DNA from 3 places in the Mesorhizobium sp. genome. Region 1 is predicted to be linked to each of the others. Evidence: predicted binding sites of a transcription regulator. Region 1 holds the regulator's gene; each other region holds the start of a gene.
What was found. Region 1 encodes LexA, which represses DNA repair genes until DNA is damaged. Its sites were predicted from a motif close to TGTTCNNNNTGTGTTCNG; they were not measured.

Region 1 (4,633 bases):
AGCGCCACCTTCTCATCGGCCTGGCCCCTGTAGAAAACCTTGCGTGCGGATCGTATCTCGAGCATCAGACCCTCCCGAAAAACGGTGGCGGCCCTTCAAGGTGCCGCCACCTGCTTGATGACGCAGGATGTCAGTCGACGATGCAGCCGCAATCCGCCAGCGAAGCCGGGATTTCGATGCCAAACGCCGCCATCGCCTTTTTGGAGATCAGCGCCGCGTGGTCTTTGTAGGCCGGGCGCGAAGGCGGGATCGTCTTCGGGTCCTTGCCCTTGAGGATTTCCGCCGCGATGTTGCCAGCATTGACGCCAACCTGTTCGTAGTTGACCGCGAAGCTGGCCGGCACGACGCCGCCGCGCACGGCATTGTCGTCCGCGTTGACCACGGGGATACCAGCCTGGCGCGCCGCCGCCGAGACAGCCGCGATCGCCGGCTGGATGAGGTTCGAGGTGGGCCCGTAGATCACGTCGGCCTTGCCCGCCAGCGAGGCGATGCGCTGCTGGATATCGTTGACGTTGTCGATGCCGACCTCGACGACTTCGAACCCGGCAGCGGGTGCCGCCGCCTTGATCTTTTCAAGCAGCGCGACGTCGTTCGCCTCGCCCGGATTGTAAGGCACGCCGAAACGCTTGGCATTCGGAAGCAGCTTCTTGGTGAAAGCCATGACCGCGGCGACATCCTGGAGGTCGGTCGCGCCGGTCATGCCTTCGTCGCCCGAATCCCAGGACGGAACGAGCTTGGCCGCGACCGGATCGGTCACCGCCGCGAAGACGATCGGAATGCCCGAACCTGCAAGCGCCTTCTTGGCGATCTGCGAGACCGGCGTGGTGATGGTATACATGAGCTTCGGCTGATCCGCCTGCAGCTTGGCAATCATCTGCGGAACCAGAGAGGCATCGAAATTGGTGTGGCTTTCGGTGTAGACGACATCCTTGCCCTCGACGAAACCGTCCGCGGCAAGCGCCTTCTTGAAACCGGCAATGGCTGCGTTCAGCTGCGGATGCTCGCCGAAATTGGCAATGCCGATCTTGATCGGATCGGCGACAGCAGCGCCGAGGCTGACTGCGAGCGCGCCGGCCGTGATCAATCCCGACAGCCAAGCGGATTTCGACTTCAACATCATTTCCTCCCAGATTTGATTAGCGCCGCTTAAAGGACGGCAACCGCGGCGATCATGGTCAGTCGCTCCAGCCATGTCAAACATTATATATAATTCTTGCCATGCATTCGCATCATATATAATTTCTAGAACTCAGATAGCGGACGGATCGCGATGCAGGACCAGAAGAACTCCACGAAAACGGAGGCGGCCTATCAACTGCTGCGGCGAGACATACTCACCACCCGCCTTATGCCTGGCGCACCGCTCAAGCTGAGCGCGCTGCGCGGCATCTATGGTGTCGGCTGGACGCCACTGCGCGAAGCGCTGTCCCGCCTGGAGGCCGAACGCCTGGTCACAGCCATCAGCAATCGCGGCTTTGCCGTCGCTCCCGTGTCTCGGGCCGAGCTTGAGGACCTGGCACGCGCAAGAATGGTTGTTGAGATTCCCCTGTTCCTGGAATCGATCGAGAAAGGCGGCAGCATGTGGGAAGACGCCGTGGTTACCGCACATTACCGGCTATCGCGCTGCAAGACCGCCGTCGACGATCCCTCGGACGCGGCGGTCGACATATGGGACGAGAACCATGAGGCCTTCCACGCGGCACTTCTCAGCGCCGCTACATCGAGTTGGCTGTTGCGGTTCCGCTCGACCATCGCGGATCAACTACGCCGGCATCATCGCTTTCTCGGACTGGCGCCGACATTGCGGGCCGCCGCCGGCCTCAAGGATGGCTACGAAAAGGCCATGGACGCGCTGCGCGAAGCGATTGCGATCGAACACCACACTGCAATCATGGAGGCGGCGCTTGATCGCGACGTCGAGCGGGCAAAGGCGCTGATGACCGCCCATATCGGCTACACGCTGCATGTCTATGTCCACAGCGAGGACAGCGCGGCGAACAAATACACAGCGCGCGCCGGCAGCTCGAAAGCGGTCGGTGGATGATATCAACACCGCCGCATAGTCCAACGCCAGACCGGATCGCTTCCGCCCCGGGACCGGCTGGCCAGCCGGTTGCTCCCAGGCACAAGCGAGAGAAATCCCGCCAGCTTGACGCGAACACGCCGCCGTCAACCATCAGGTTGGCGTTTTGGTTTCGTTTCGTTCACGGATAGGCAAGACAAAGTCCCGCATCCATCCGGATTGCGCACGGTTTAACATGCAAGACAGCCAAGCTTGCCAAACCTTCGCAATCGTCTGGGAAGATGAAAAAATGTTATGGATTCAATCCGGTAACTTCGGATCTTGAACTACGCGTACGTAGCCGCGCCTGCATGGGCGAGAAGCATATGGTTTCCGCAGTCTGAACATATTCACTAAACTTTAAACGGTTGCGGAACACAAATGGAACAGATAGTGTTTGTTCTGGGTTTGTTTTTCTGATTCCGGTTTCAGATCCATCTTCGAAACCCCTGGGGGCCGCCATGCTGACGCGCAAGCAACATGAACTGCTGATGTTCATCCATGAAAGGCTGAAGGAAAGCGGCATTCCACCCTCGTTCGACGAAATGAAGGAGGCGCTCGACCTCGCTTCCAAGTCCGGAATTCATAGGCTGATCACGGCCCTTGAGGAGCGTGGCTTCATTCGCCGCCTGCCCAACAGGGCGCGCGCGCTGGAAGTGCTGCGTCTTCCCGATTCCATCGCACCTGGCCTCAACGCTGCCCGCAAGTTTTCGCCGAGCGTCATCCAGGGCAGCTTGGGTCGGCAGATCAAGCCGGCTGCCCCCTCGCGCCAACCCGCTGCCGGCAATGACGACGACGCCGTCTCGGCGATTTCCATCCCGGTGATGGGCCGCATTGCCGCGGGTGTGCCGATCGATGCCATCCAGCACCAGACCCATTCCATCTCGGTGCCGCCGGACATGATCACGGGCGGCGATCACTATGCGCTCGAGGTCAAGGGCGACTCGATGATCGAGGCCGGGATCTTCGACGGCGACACGGTCATCATCCGAAACGCCGACACCGCCAGCCCCGGCGAGATCGTCGTGGCGTTGGTCGATGAGGAAGAAGCGACGCTGAAGCGTTTTCGCCGCAAGGGTGCCTCCATCGCTCTCGAGGCCGCCAATCCGGCTTACGAAACGCGCATCTTCGGACCAGACCGCGTAAAGGTGCAAGGTAAGCTTGTCGGGCTGATCCGCCGTTATTGAGCCGGCACGGCAACGGGTTTGTCGGGCTTGACGTAGGGCGGTAGCCCCCTTGCCTCGCGTGAGAATTTTCTTTGCTGGTGCCAAGGCCGGTACGGTCTGTCGATCGCGAAGCTTATTGTCGGTCGTGAAACGGCTGATTGGGGGTCGAAGAAGACAGCGGCGCTTCCAGTGCGAGCGAGCTGTCGTTTGGTGACGACGAGAACGATGGGATTGTGGCATGGGTCGTAGGCCCTCGCGTCGTTGACGACGATCAGATCGGCAAAACGGCAGGCTTTCCACGCTTTCTTGCGATCCTCGGCATACGCAACGATCGCGCCGGATGGGTGTCGGGCAACGCACAGGTCGTCACCGCAATAGAAAGGCGCTCCCGGTGGCAGTTCGGCGGCATCGGCGATGTCGAATTGTTGATCGCTTGAGCCGAGGGTCTCCGGCTTGATAATGGTCTCGGACTTCAGCGCACGTTTCCAATTGTCGACCGTGAATTCATTGGGGCGTGCCCGGCTGACGGCGAGTTCGCCGCCGCCGATCGGCAACGCCACTAGGCGTGCATCTTCCGAAATCAACACATCCGGTGCGGGCGTATCGGAAATCGTCAGCAGGCCAGCAAGCGCGAACGGCAGCGACACCAGCCGCAGCCAGGTTGTCGCCATGGTTGCGATGACAAGGGCGATCGTAACAAGCAGGACCGACTGTAGCGAAATCAGCCCGACGGCGTCGATCGGCGAACGCTCGGAGAACCACGCCGACAGCGCGATCATGGCCGTTAGTCCCTTGCCCATGACATAGAGAAACGGCCCATCGGCGCCGAACGGCATTGCCAGCGCGCTGAAGACGGCAAAGGGCATGACGATCGCCGATACAATCGGCATGATGGCCAGATTGGCGAACAGGCTCAGTGGTGACACGCGCTGGAAATGCCAGATCGCGAAGAGTGCCGTTGCGCTGCCGGCGATGATGGACGTCATGGCAAGGCCGCCGGTAGCCAGCAGCAGTTTTCGCGTGAGGAAGACGGGCAGTGACCGTCGCGGCGGCGGCGTGCTGGCCTTGCGCGAGCGGTAGTCGGACCAGCCGGCATACGCACCGACCAGGGCGGCGGTCGCGGCAAAGGACATCTGGAAGCTTGGGCCGACCACCTCATGCGGCGAGATGGCGATAACGGCAATAGCGGAGATCGCCAGATTGCGTATGGTCAGTGCCGCCCGATCGAACAGCACGGCGACAAGCATGACCGAAAGCATGATGAAGCTTCGCTCGGCCGCAACCACGACGCCGGAAATCACAAGATAGGCGGCAATCGAGACAAGCGCGGCCGCCGCGGCATATTTCTTCACCGGGCGACGCGAGGAGAAATCCGGAAACAGCGCGAATGAGCCACGCAGCAGCA
Region 2 (4,633 bases), 330 kb from region 1:
CCGTCCGCCGGTCAGTTCGAGGATTTTCGACAGCAGGAACGGTGTCACCGCCTTGCCGGTGACGTTCTGCGCCAAGGCGGCCTTTTGCGCCGCCTCGATATAGCCAGCCATCTCGCCGGCGGGGATCTCGTGGTTCTCCGGAACCGGATTGGCGATCAGCATGCCGCCGCCAATCCCGAGCGCCTGTCGCGTCCTGTAGAAATGCGCGATGTCCTCCGGGGTATGCAGGGTCAGCGGTGCGCGGAAGGGCGACTGCCTCGACCAGAAGGCCGGCATTGTCTCGCAGCCGTGGCCGACCACCGGAACGCCACGCGTTTCCAGCACTTCCAACGTCTTTTCGATGTCGAGGATAGCCTTGGCGCCAGCCGACACGACGATGACCGGCGTGCGCGCCAGTTCGTCGAGATCGGCGGATATGTCGAAGCTCTTCTCGGCGCCCTTGTGCACGCCGCCGATGCCGCCAGTGGCGAACACTTTTATCCCGACCATATGCGCCGCGATCATCGTGGCGGCGACCGTCGTGCCGCCGGTGCGCCCTTGCGCGACCGCAAAGCCAAGGTCGGCACGCGACAGTTTCATGGCGTCGCCGGTCATGGCCAGCGATTCGCGCTCGCCGTCCGAAAGGCCGATCTTGATGCGACCGGCAACGACGGCGATCGTCGCCGGCACGGCGCCGCCATCGCTAATGATCTTTTCGACATCGGCCGCCATGGCGCCATTGTCGGGGTAGGGCATGCCGTGGGTGATGATGGTGCTTTCCAGCGCCACAACCGGCCGGCCAGCGGCCAGCGCCTTTGCCACAGGCTCGTGAATGTCGATGAAGGGGCGGGCGGTCTCTGGGGTCATGTGTATCTCCAATCCGGAGCGCTATGCGTCCATCAGGACAGGCAAGCGACATCTCGGCACTGTGAATTTGCCGGTCTCATGCCACTTCCTGCGCGTTGGGCACAAGAGCCAGGGCTGCGGCAAAGGTGGCAGCGCTGAAATCCGGAACGGCACTGGCGCTTTCTATGGCGAGTGTCGCCGCAGCGATGCCTTCGCGCAACGCGGCGCGCAACGCCATGCCATGCAACAAGGCCGCGACCGTCGTGCCCGCCAGGGCATCGCCGGCGCCGGTCACATCCGTAACCCTTCTTGGTGGCGGCGGCAGGATCGAGAAGGCGCCGTCCTGGTCGAAAGCGAGCATGGGATTGCCGCCCGCCGTCACCACGCCGCTTTTGAGTCCGGCACGCCGCAGGCCGTCGAGAATGCCTCGCTCTGTTGTCCCGGTGTCGACGCCGGCCAATGCCAGGGCCTCGCGGCGGTTCATGAACACCATGGCCAGCCTGTCGAGCACCGGATGCAGCCGCACGATCTTGGCCGGAGAGATCGCAATCGCGAAGATCGGCGTGCCGTTGGCGAGCGACACAAGCCGCTCGAGCGCGGCAGAGGGCAGGTTTGCGTCACAGAAGACGGCATCGGCGGCATCGATCGCCGCCCGCACCTTGGCGCGCCGTATTTGCTTGGGAAACGCCAGATCATAAAGCGCCATATCGGCAAAGCCGACGATCAGCTCGCCGTCCCGGTCCAGCAGCGCCGTGTAGCTCGGCGTTGTCCTGTCGAGGAACACCGCGGACAGATCGGAAATGCCCGCCCTGTCGATGGCGGCCGATACCGTGTCGGCGGCGGCATCGCCGCCACGAACGGATAGCAGCGACGCCGATACGCCGCGGCGCACGGTGCTGCGCAAGGCATTGAAGACCCCGCCGCCGACATCCTCGCGCATTGTGCCTGGATTTGACGCGGCGGGCACATAGTCACCCGAAACCTGACCGCGCCGGTCGATGTGGGCGCCGCCTATCGCGAGGATTCTCGGGGACTTCACCATGCTGGCCATGTGACCCTTCTGTTTGTGTGCGGCTCGGACATCAATCCATGTCGAACTGCCCGACGCGTTCTAGATCGCCCGGCGCGACCTCGCAACCGAAGGCGCGATTCGGAAGAACGCGGATTGGGCCAGTCGCGGTAGTGCCGGGCAACCTTGGGCCAGGGCTGGGAAACAAAAATGGAACAGATTTGGATAGCTATTTATCTTCAGTAGCTTAGGGCTCTTGCCAAATGAGAACAAAAAAGGTACAAATCAACAGGGATAACGGATTGTCCGGCCTTCATTGACGACCAAGGGGTGATGTATCATGGCTCAGAATACTTTGCGGCTTGTAGAGGACAAAGCGGTGGACAAATCAAAGGCTCTGGATGCGGCGCTGTCGCAAATCGAGCGGGCTTTCGGCAAGGGCTCGATCATGCGGCTCGGCGCGAATGAGCAGGTCGTCGAGATCGAGACAGTACCGACCGGCTCGCTTGGCCTCGACATCGCGCTTGGCGTCGGCGGCCTGCCGCGCGGTCGCATCATCGAAATCTATGGGCCGGAAAGCTCGGGCAAGACGACAATGGCGCTGCATACGGTTGCCGAAGCCCAGAAAAAGGGTGGCATCTGTGCCTTCGTCGATGCCGAGCATGCGCTCGATCCGGTCTACGCTCGCAAGCTCGGCGTCGATCTCGAGAACCTGCTGATATCGCAGCCCGATACCGGTGAGCAGGCGCTGGAGATCTGCGACACGCTGGTGCGTTCCGGTGCCATCGATGTGCTGGTGGTCGATTCGGTCGCGGCTTTGACGCCGCGCGCCGAAATCGAAGGCGAGATGGGCGATTCGCTGCCGGGCTTGCAGGCCCGCCTGATGAGCCAGGCGCTGCGCAAGCTGACCGCCTCGATCTCGCGTTCCAACACCATGGTCATCTTCATCAACCAGATCCGCATGAAGATCGGTGTCATGTTCGGCTCGCCCGAAACCACAACGGGCGGCAACGCGCTGAAATTCTATGCTTCGGTGCGCTTGGACATCCGCCGTATCGGCTCGGTCAAGGATCGCGATGAGGTCGTCGGCAACCAGACCCGCGTCAAGGTGGTCAAGAACAAGCTGGCCCCGCCCTTCAAGGTGGTCGAGTTCGATATCATGTATGGCGAAGGCGTCTCCAAGACTGGCGAACTGGTCGACCTCGGCGTCAAGGCCGGCGTGGTCGAGAAGTCGGGCGCCTGGTTCTCCTACAATTCGCAGCGCCTTGGCCAGGGCCGCGAGAATGCGAAACTCTTCCTGCGCGACAATCCCGACACCGCCCGCGAGATCGAACTGGCACTCAGGCAGAACGCCGGTCTGATCGCCGAGAAGTTCCTCGAGAATGGCGGTTCCGAAGGTGGCGACGACGGTTTCGAGGATGAAGCCGGAGCCATGTAGTCAGGCGGTGTCTGCCGCGATGAGTTCGCATATCCCAGTTTGAGTTTGCGTATCGATGCGTTTTCAACCGCCGGCCTCGTGCCGGCGGTTTGCATTTGGGCCCCGGACCGGGCCAATTTGCTGGCCGGCCAAGGCCGCCATTTGGACCAATTCCGTGTTTCTGGACAGGGTGCGGTGTGACCGCTAAAAGGCCAAGTCTATCTTCTAGAAACGCAAAGCCCAATTCCGCTGGTTCTGCCGGCGGTCCTCTGGAAAAGGCAGCATTCATGAGTGGCGTGAACGAGATCCGGTCGACATTTCTCGACTACTTCCGCAAGGAGGGTCACGAGATCATCGCGTCGAGCCCGCTGGTGCCGCGCAACGATCCGACATTGATGTTCACCAATGCCGGCATGGTGCAGTTCAAGAACGTTTTCACCGGTCTTGAAAAGCGACCCTATTCGCGCGCCTCGACCGCGCAGAAGAGCGTCCGCGCCGGCGGCAAGCACAATGACCTCGACAATGTCGGCTACACAGCGCGCCATCTGACCTTCTTCGAGATGCTTGGGAACTTCTCGTTCGGCGATTACTTCAAGGAACGCGCCATCGAGCTTGCCTGGAACCTCATCACCAAGGAGTTCGGGCTGAACAAGGACAAGCTGCTGGTCACCGTCTATCACACCGATGACGAGGCGGCCGGCTTCTGGAAGAAGATCGCCGGTTTCTCGGACGACCGCATCATTCGCATCCCGACGTCGGACAATTTCTGGGCCATGGGCGACACCGGTCCTTGCGGTCCGTGCTCGGAGATATTCATTGACCGGGGCGAACACATCTGGGGCGGCCCTCCCGGCAGCCCGGAGGAAGATGGCGACCGGTTCCTCGAATTCTGGAACCTGGTGTTCATGCAGTATGAACAGGTGACGAAGGAGGAGCGCATTGATCTGCCGCGGCCGTCGATCGACACCGGCATGGGCCTGGAGCGCATGGCTTCCATCCTGCAAGGGGTGGAAAGCGTCTTCGAAACCGATCTGTTCCGTCATCTGATCGACGCCGCCTCATCGGCTATCGGGCATGGTCCCGACAAGGAGACGGTCGCGTCGTTCCGTGTCATCGCGGATCATCTGCGCTCGTCCTCCTTCCTGGTCGCCGATGGCGTGCTGCCGTCGAACGAAGGCCGCGGCTATGTCCTGCGTCGCATCATGCGCCGCGCCATGCGGCATGCGCAGTTGCTCGGCGCCCGTGACCCGCTGATGTGGCGTCTGGTCCCGGCGCTGGTGCGCGAGATGGGCCAGGCCTATCCCGAGCTGGTGCGGGGCGAACAGCTGATCACCGAGACGTTGAAGCTCGAGGAAACCCGGTTCCGCAAGACGCTGGTGCGC
Region 3 (4,633 bases), 190 kb from region 1:
CCTGGCGGACCCCACACGCCGTGCCGTATTCGAGCGTCTCGCCACAAACGAGATGAGCGTGTCCGAGCTGCGCAACGGGCTGACGGTGTCGCAGCCGGCCGTGTCCCAGCATCTGGCTGTGCTAAGAGGCGCCGGCCTCGTGATCGAGCGGCGAGCCGGCCGCAACGCCTATTACCGCGCCGACCCGCGGGGGCTCGCTCCCCTGCTCTCCTGGATCGATCGCTACCGCGCCTTCTGGCCGGAGCGGATCGAAAAGCTGAAGACGGTTTTAAAGGACATGGATCAATGAGGGACACGAAATCAATGATCGCCGAAAGCCAGGACAAGAACGCCCAGGATGCGATCGAGTTCGAGTACGACCTTCCCGAGCCGCCGGAAAAGGTGTGGCGGGCGCTGACCGTGCCAGAACTGCTCGCAGCCTGGATGATGCCGAACGACATCAGGCCCCAGGCCGGCAGCCGGTTTTCCTTCGCCGGGCCAGAGGCAACGATAGAATGCGAAATCCTCGACGCCGAGCCCGGGCGGCTGTTGCGTTATTCCTGGCGGGAGCGGCACCGCGATGCCACGCGCCAGGACGCACTCGACAGCACCGTTACGTTCACACTCGCGCGCACCGTTACCGGCGGGACGCATCTGCGCATTGTCCATGACGGGTTTGGCCGCAAGGCGATGCCGGCTGTTGCCATGGCCGGCGCCAACTGCCGGCTTTCGCTGGGGTTGGGCAATTCCAGGAAGCCTATCGCCGCGAACACCCATCCGCCGATGCTGCGCGCGGCTTGAACAAGGACAATGGAGATGAAGGCCATGAGTGGTGTCGCCAGTCTGGTGCCGATGGTGATCGAGCAGTCGAGCCGCGGCGAACGCGCCTTCGACATTTTCTCGAGGCTTCTGCGCGAGCGCATCATCTTCATCAACGGAGAGGTCAACGACGACATGTCGGCGCTGGTCTGCGCCCAGCTGCTTTCACTCGAATCGGACAATCCCGACAAGGAGATATCGCTCTACATCAACTCGCCTGGCGGCGTGGTGACCAGCGGCTTCGCCATCTACGACACGATGCAATACATCAGCTGCCCGGTGTCGACGGTGTGCATGGGATTTGCCGCGTCGATGGGTTCATTCCTGCTCATGGCCGGTACACCAGGGCGCCGCATCTCACTGCCCAACGCCACCATCCTGCTGCACCAGCCGTTGGGCGGCTTCCAGGGCCAGGCCTCCGACATCCAGCGTCATGCCGAGCGCATTGGGCGGACAAAGCGCCACATGACCGAGCTCTACGCCCGGCATTGCGGGCGCACCTATGAAGAGGTCGAACGCACGCTGGACCGCGACCATTTCATGACCGCTCGCGAGGCCAGGGAATGGGGTATCGTCGACCATGTTTTTGACACGCGCAAACAGGCGGCATGACGACCGAGAGCTCGCGAGCTGAGCAGAAGTCGATCAGCTGGCTGCCTTTTTTGCCGACGCCGCTCTGGTTTCGCTCCGGTCACGGCACTATAGTTCGCCGATGCTCGGAAAAACGTCACACATTGGGTTGAACCGACTGATCGTTGGCATCGCCGTAACCGCAACCATGGCTTGCGGCGCGGCATATGCCGAAGACGGTCAGGCGCCGGCTCAGAACGGCGCCCTGCCCGGTGTGACCGGCGACTATCGTATCGCCAAACCCGCACCTCAGCCTGAACCCGACGACGCGCTCCCCGGCAGTGGGAACGGCCAGTTCAGGATCGGCAACACGGATGTCAGGATCTCCGGCAGCATCACCGTGGATGTCGGCGCCGGCGGAATCAAGCCTTCCAACCGGTAGGCCAAAGCCTGCGGCGCTTCGATCTCCCGCATCAAACAAAGCAAGCTTCAAACAAACGACCCCGCCGCTGCTTCCGCAAACGGTCGGGGCCTATTGGATATCGAATCCAATTTGTCGGAGGGAGTCCTTCCGACTTTCACTTCGGATGCTTCGCGGCGTTCAGCCGACGACCCGACTAGCAGTCTTTGATTTTCGTGGGGACCGGCAGGTCACGGTTTGTCGGGCGGCGCAAACGCTGAAGCCCTGACACTTATGCCTGCCGCGGTTCCAGTGATACCTGGAACCCATGGGGACTATCCGGTGGCGTCATGGCTCCGCTCCTCTGTCCGTTTCGACATTTGTCGTTCGAAGCGCAAATCGCGGATGCCTGCGGCGTCTCGCAGGCCGCCCCCTGGGCGGCGAGGCCATCGAAAGACGGCCGGCTTCGTTGACGTTCGGAGTCTGCTCCCCTGACGCGGGGACGTCAACCTTTCAATAGCCGGTTATGAAAAATGTGATCGTTGAGACGCTTAGAGAGGCCGTTTGACAAGCCGCTTTTGTCAGGAGCGTGTTCGGCCTTTGTTCTTTCCGCTTGCCCCTTCGCAGGAAAGACGGTTAAACGAATTCGTCGAGAACCGCGGTGTCCCTCGACGTTGCGGCAATAATACCTACATAGGGGATGGTCGGGAAAACCCGCCAATCCCACGAATTCAAAATTTGAGGCGGCGACCGGCGATGGCCGACCATAAATATCTTTCCATTCGCGGGGCGCGCGAACACAATCTGAAGAACGTCGATCTCGACCTGCCGCGTGACAGCCTTATCGTCATGACTGGCCTGTCGGGATCCGGCAAGTCATCGCTCGCCTTTGACACCATTTATGCCGAAGGTCAGCGGCGCTATGTCGAAAGCCTTTCGGCCTATGCGCGGCAATTCCTCGAAATGATGCAGAAGCCGGACGTCGACCAGATCGACGGCCTTTCTCCCGCCATCTCCATCGAGCAGAAGACCACCTCGAAGAACCCGCGATCGACGGTCGGCACCGTCACCGAGATCTACGACTATATGCGCCTCCTTTTCGCGCGTGTCGGCGTGCCCTATTCGCCGGCCACCGGCTTGCCGATCGAGAGCCAGACAGTCAGCCAGATGGTCGACCGCGTGCTGGCCGTCGAAGAAGGCACCCGCCTGTTCATCCTGGCGCCGATGGTGCGCGGCCGCAAAGGCGAATACCGCAAGGAACTGCTGGAGCTTCAGAAGAAGGGATTTCAGCGCGTCAAGGTCGATGGCGTATTCTACGAGATCGCCGACGTGCCGGCGCTGGACAAGAAATACAAGCATGACATCGACGTCGTCGTCGACCGCATTGTCGTGCGCGGAGACCTGGCGACGCGACTTGCCGATTCCATCGAAACCGCGCTGAAGCTGGCCGAAGGGCTGGCCGTGGCCGAGTTCGCCGACAAGCCGCTCGATGCCAGCCAGACCGGCGCGGACTCGGTCAACAAGTCCAAGAACGAGACGCATGAGCGCATCTTGTTCTCGGAAAAGTTCGCTTGTCCGGTATCCGGCTTCACCATTCCGGAAATCGAGCCGCGGCTTTTCTCTTTCAACAATCCGTTCGGCGCCTGCCCGACCTGCGATGGTCTCGGCAGCCAGCGAGCCATCGACGCCAGCCTGATCGTTCCCGACGAAAATGTCTCGCTGCGCGATGGCGCCGTCAGCCCTTGGGCAAAGTCGACCTCGCCCTATTATTCTCAAACGCTGGAAGCGCTTGGCAAGGCCTATGGCTTCAAGCTCGGCGACAAGTTCAAGGACCTGACCGCTGAGGCCCAGGAGGCCATCCTGCGTGGCACCGGCGAGCGTGAAGTCACTTTCCAGTATGATGACGGCTTGCGCTCCTACAAGACGACAAAGACCTTCGAGGGCGTCATTCCCAATCTGGAGAGGCGCTGGAAGGAGACCGAATCCGCATGGATGCGCGAGGAGATCGAGCGCTTCATGTCGGCCACGCCCTGCCCTGTCTGCAAGGGCTACCGGCTGAAGCCCGAGTCGCTGGCCGTGAAAATCGCAGGCAAGCACATTGGCGAGGTCACCGAGTTGTCGATCCGCAAGGCCGACCAGTGGTTCACCGACCTGCCCGGCGCTCTCAACGACAAGCAGAACGAGATCGCGGTGCGCGTGCTCAAGGAGATTCGCGAGCGGCTGCGCTTCCTCAACGATGTCGGGCTCGACTACCTGACCTTGTCGCGCAATTCCGGCACGCTCTCGGGTGGCGAAAGCCAGCGCATTCGCCTGGCGTCGCAGATCGGCTCTGGCCTCACCGGCGTGCTCTATGTGCTGGACGAGCCGTCGATCGGCCTGCACCAGCGCGACAACGCACGTTTGCTCGAGACGCTCAAACATTTGCGAGACATCGGCAACACGGTGATCGTGGTCGAGCATGACGAGGACGCCATCCTGCACGCCGACTATGTCGTCGACATGGGACCGGCAGCCGGCATCCATGGCGGCGAGATCATCGCGCAGGGAACTCCGCGGCAGGTGATGGCCAATCCCAATTCGATCACCGGCAAATATCTGTCGGGCGAACTGGAGGTGGCAACGCCGGGCGTGCGGCGTGAAGCGAAGAAGGGTCGTCGGCTGAAGGTGGTCGGCGCGCGCGGCAACAACCTGAAGAACGTCACCGCCGAAATCCCGCTGGGTACCTTCACCGCCGTCACCGGCGTGTCGGGCGGCGGCAAGTCGACCTTCCTGATCGAGACGCTGTTCAAGGCGGCCTCCCGCCGCATCATGGGCTCACGCGAACATCCGGCCGAACACGATCGCATCGAGGGTCTCGAATTCCTC

Region 2: a site for LexA is predicted at 2,035-2,052, ahead of recA (recombinase RecA). Genes of this name have one in related genera too.
Region 3: a site for LexA is predicted at 2,359-2,376, ahead of uvrA (excinuclease ABC subunit UvrA). Genes of this name have one in related genera too.

What each region holds. Positions count from the first base shown of each region.
Region 1 is NZ_OZ245860.1:994,523-999,155, forward strand. It holds gene ACO07C_RS04820 (ABC transporter ATP-binding protein) at 1-65, opposite strand, end outside; gene ACO07C_RS04825 (ABC transporter substrate-binding protein) at 131-1,117, opposite strand; gene ACO07C_RS04830 (GntR family transcriptional regulator) at 1,271-2,044, shown strand; gene lexA (transcriptional repressor LexA) at 2,524-3,249, shown strand; gene ACO07C_RS04840 (ComEC/Rec2 family competence protein) at 3,243-4,633, opposite strand, start outside.
Region 2 is NZ_OZ245860.1:1,327,627-1,332,259, reverse strand. It holds gene ACO07C_RS06585 (pseudouridine-5'-phosphate glycosidase) at 1-846, opposite strand, end outside; gene ACO07C_RS06580 (carbohydrate kinase family protein) at 923-1,867, opposite strand; gene recA (recombinase RecA) at 2,175-3,272, shown strand; gene alaS (alanine--tRNA ligase) at 3,539-4,633, shown strand, end outside.
Region 3 is NZ_OZ245860.1:808,297-812,929, reverse strand. It holds gene ACO07C_RS03900 (ArsR/SmtB family transcription factor) at 1-289, shown strand, start outside; gene ACO07C_RS03895 (SRPBCC family protein) at 286-780, shown strand; gene ACO07C_RS03890 (ATP-dependent Clp protease proteolytic subunit) at 805-1,410, shown strand; gene ACO07C_RS03885 (hypothetical protein) at 1,577-1,810, shown strand; gene uvrA (excinuclease ABC subunit UvrA) at 2,525-4,633, shown strand, end outside.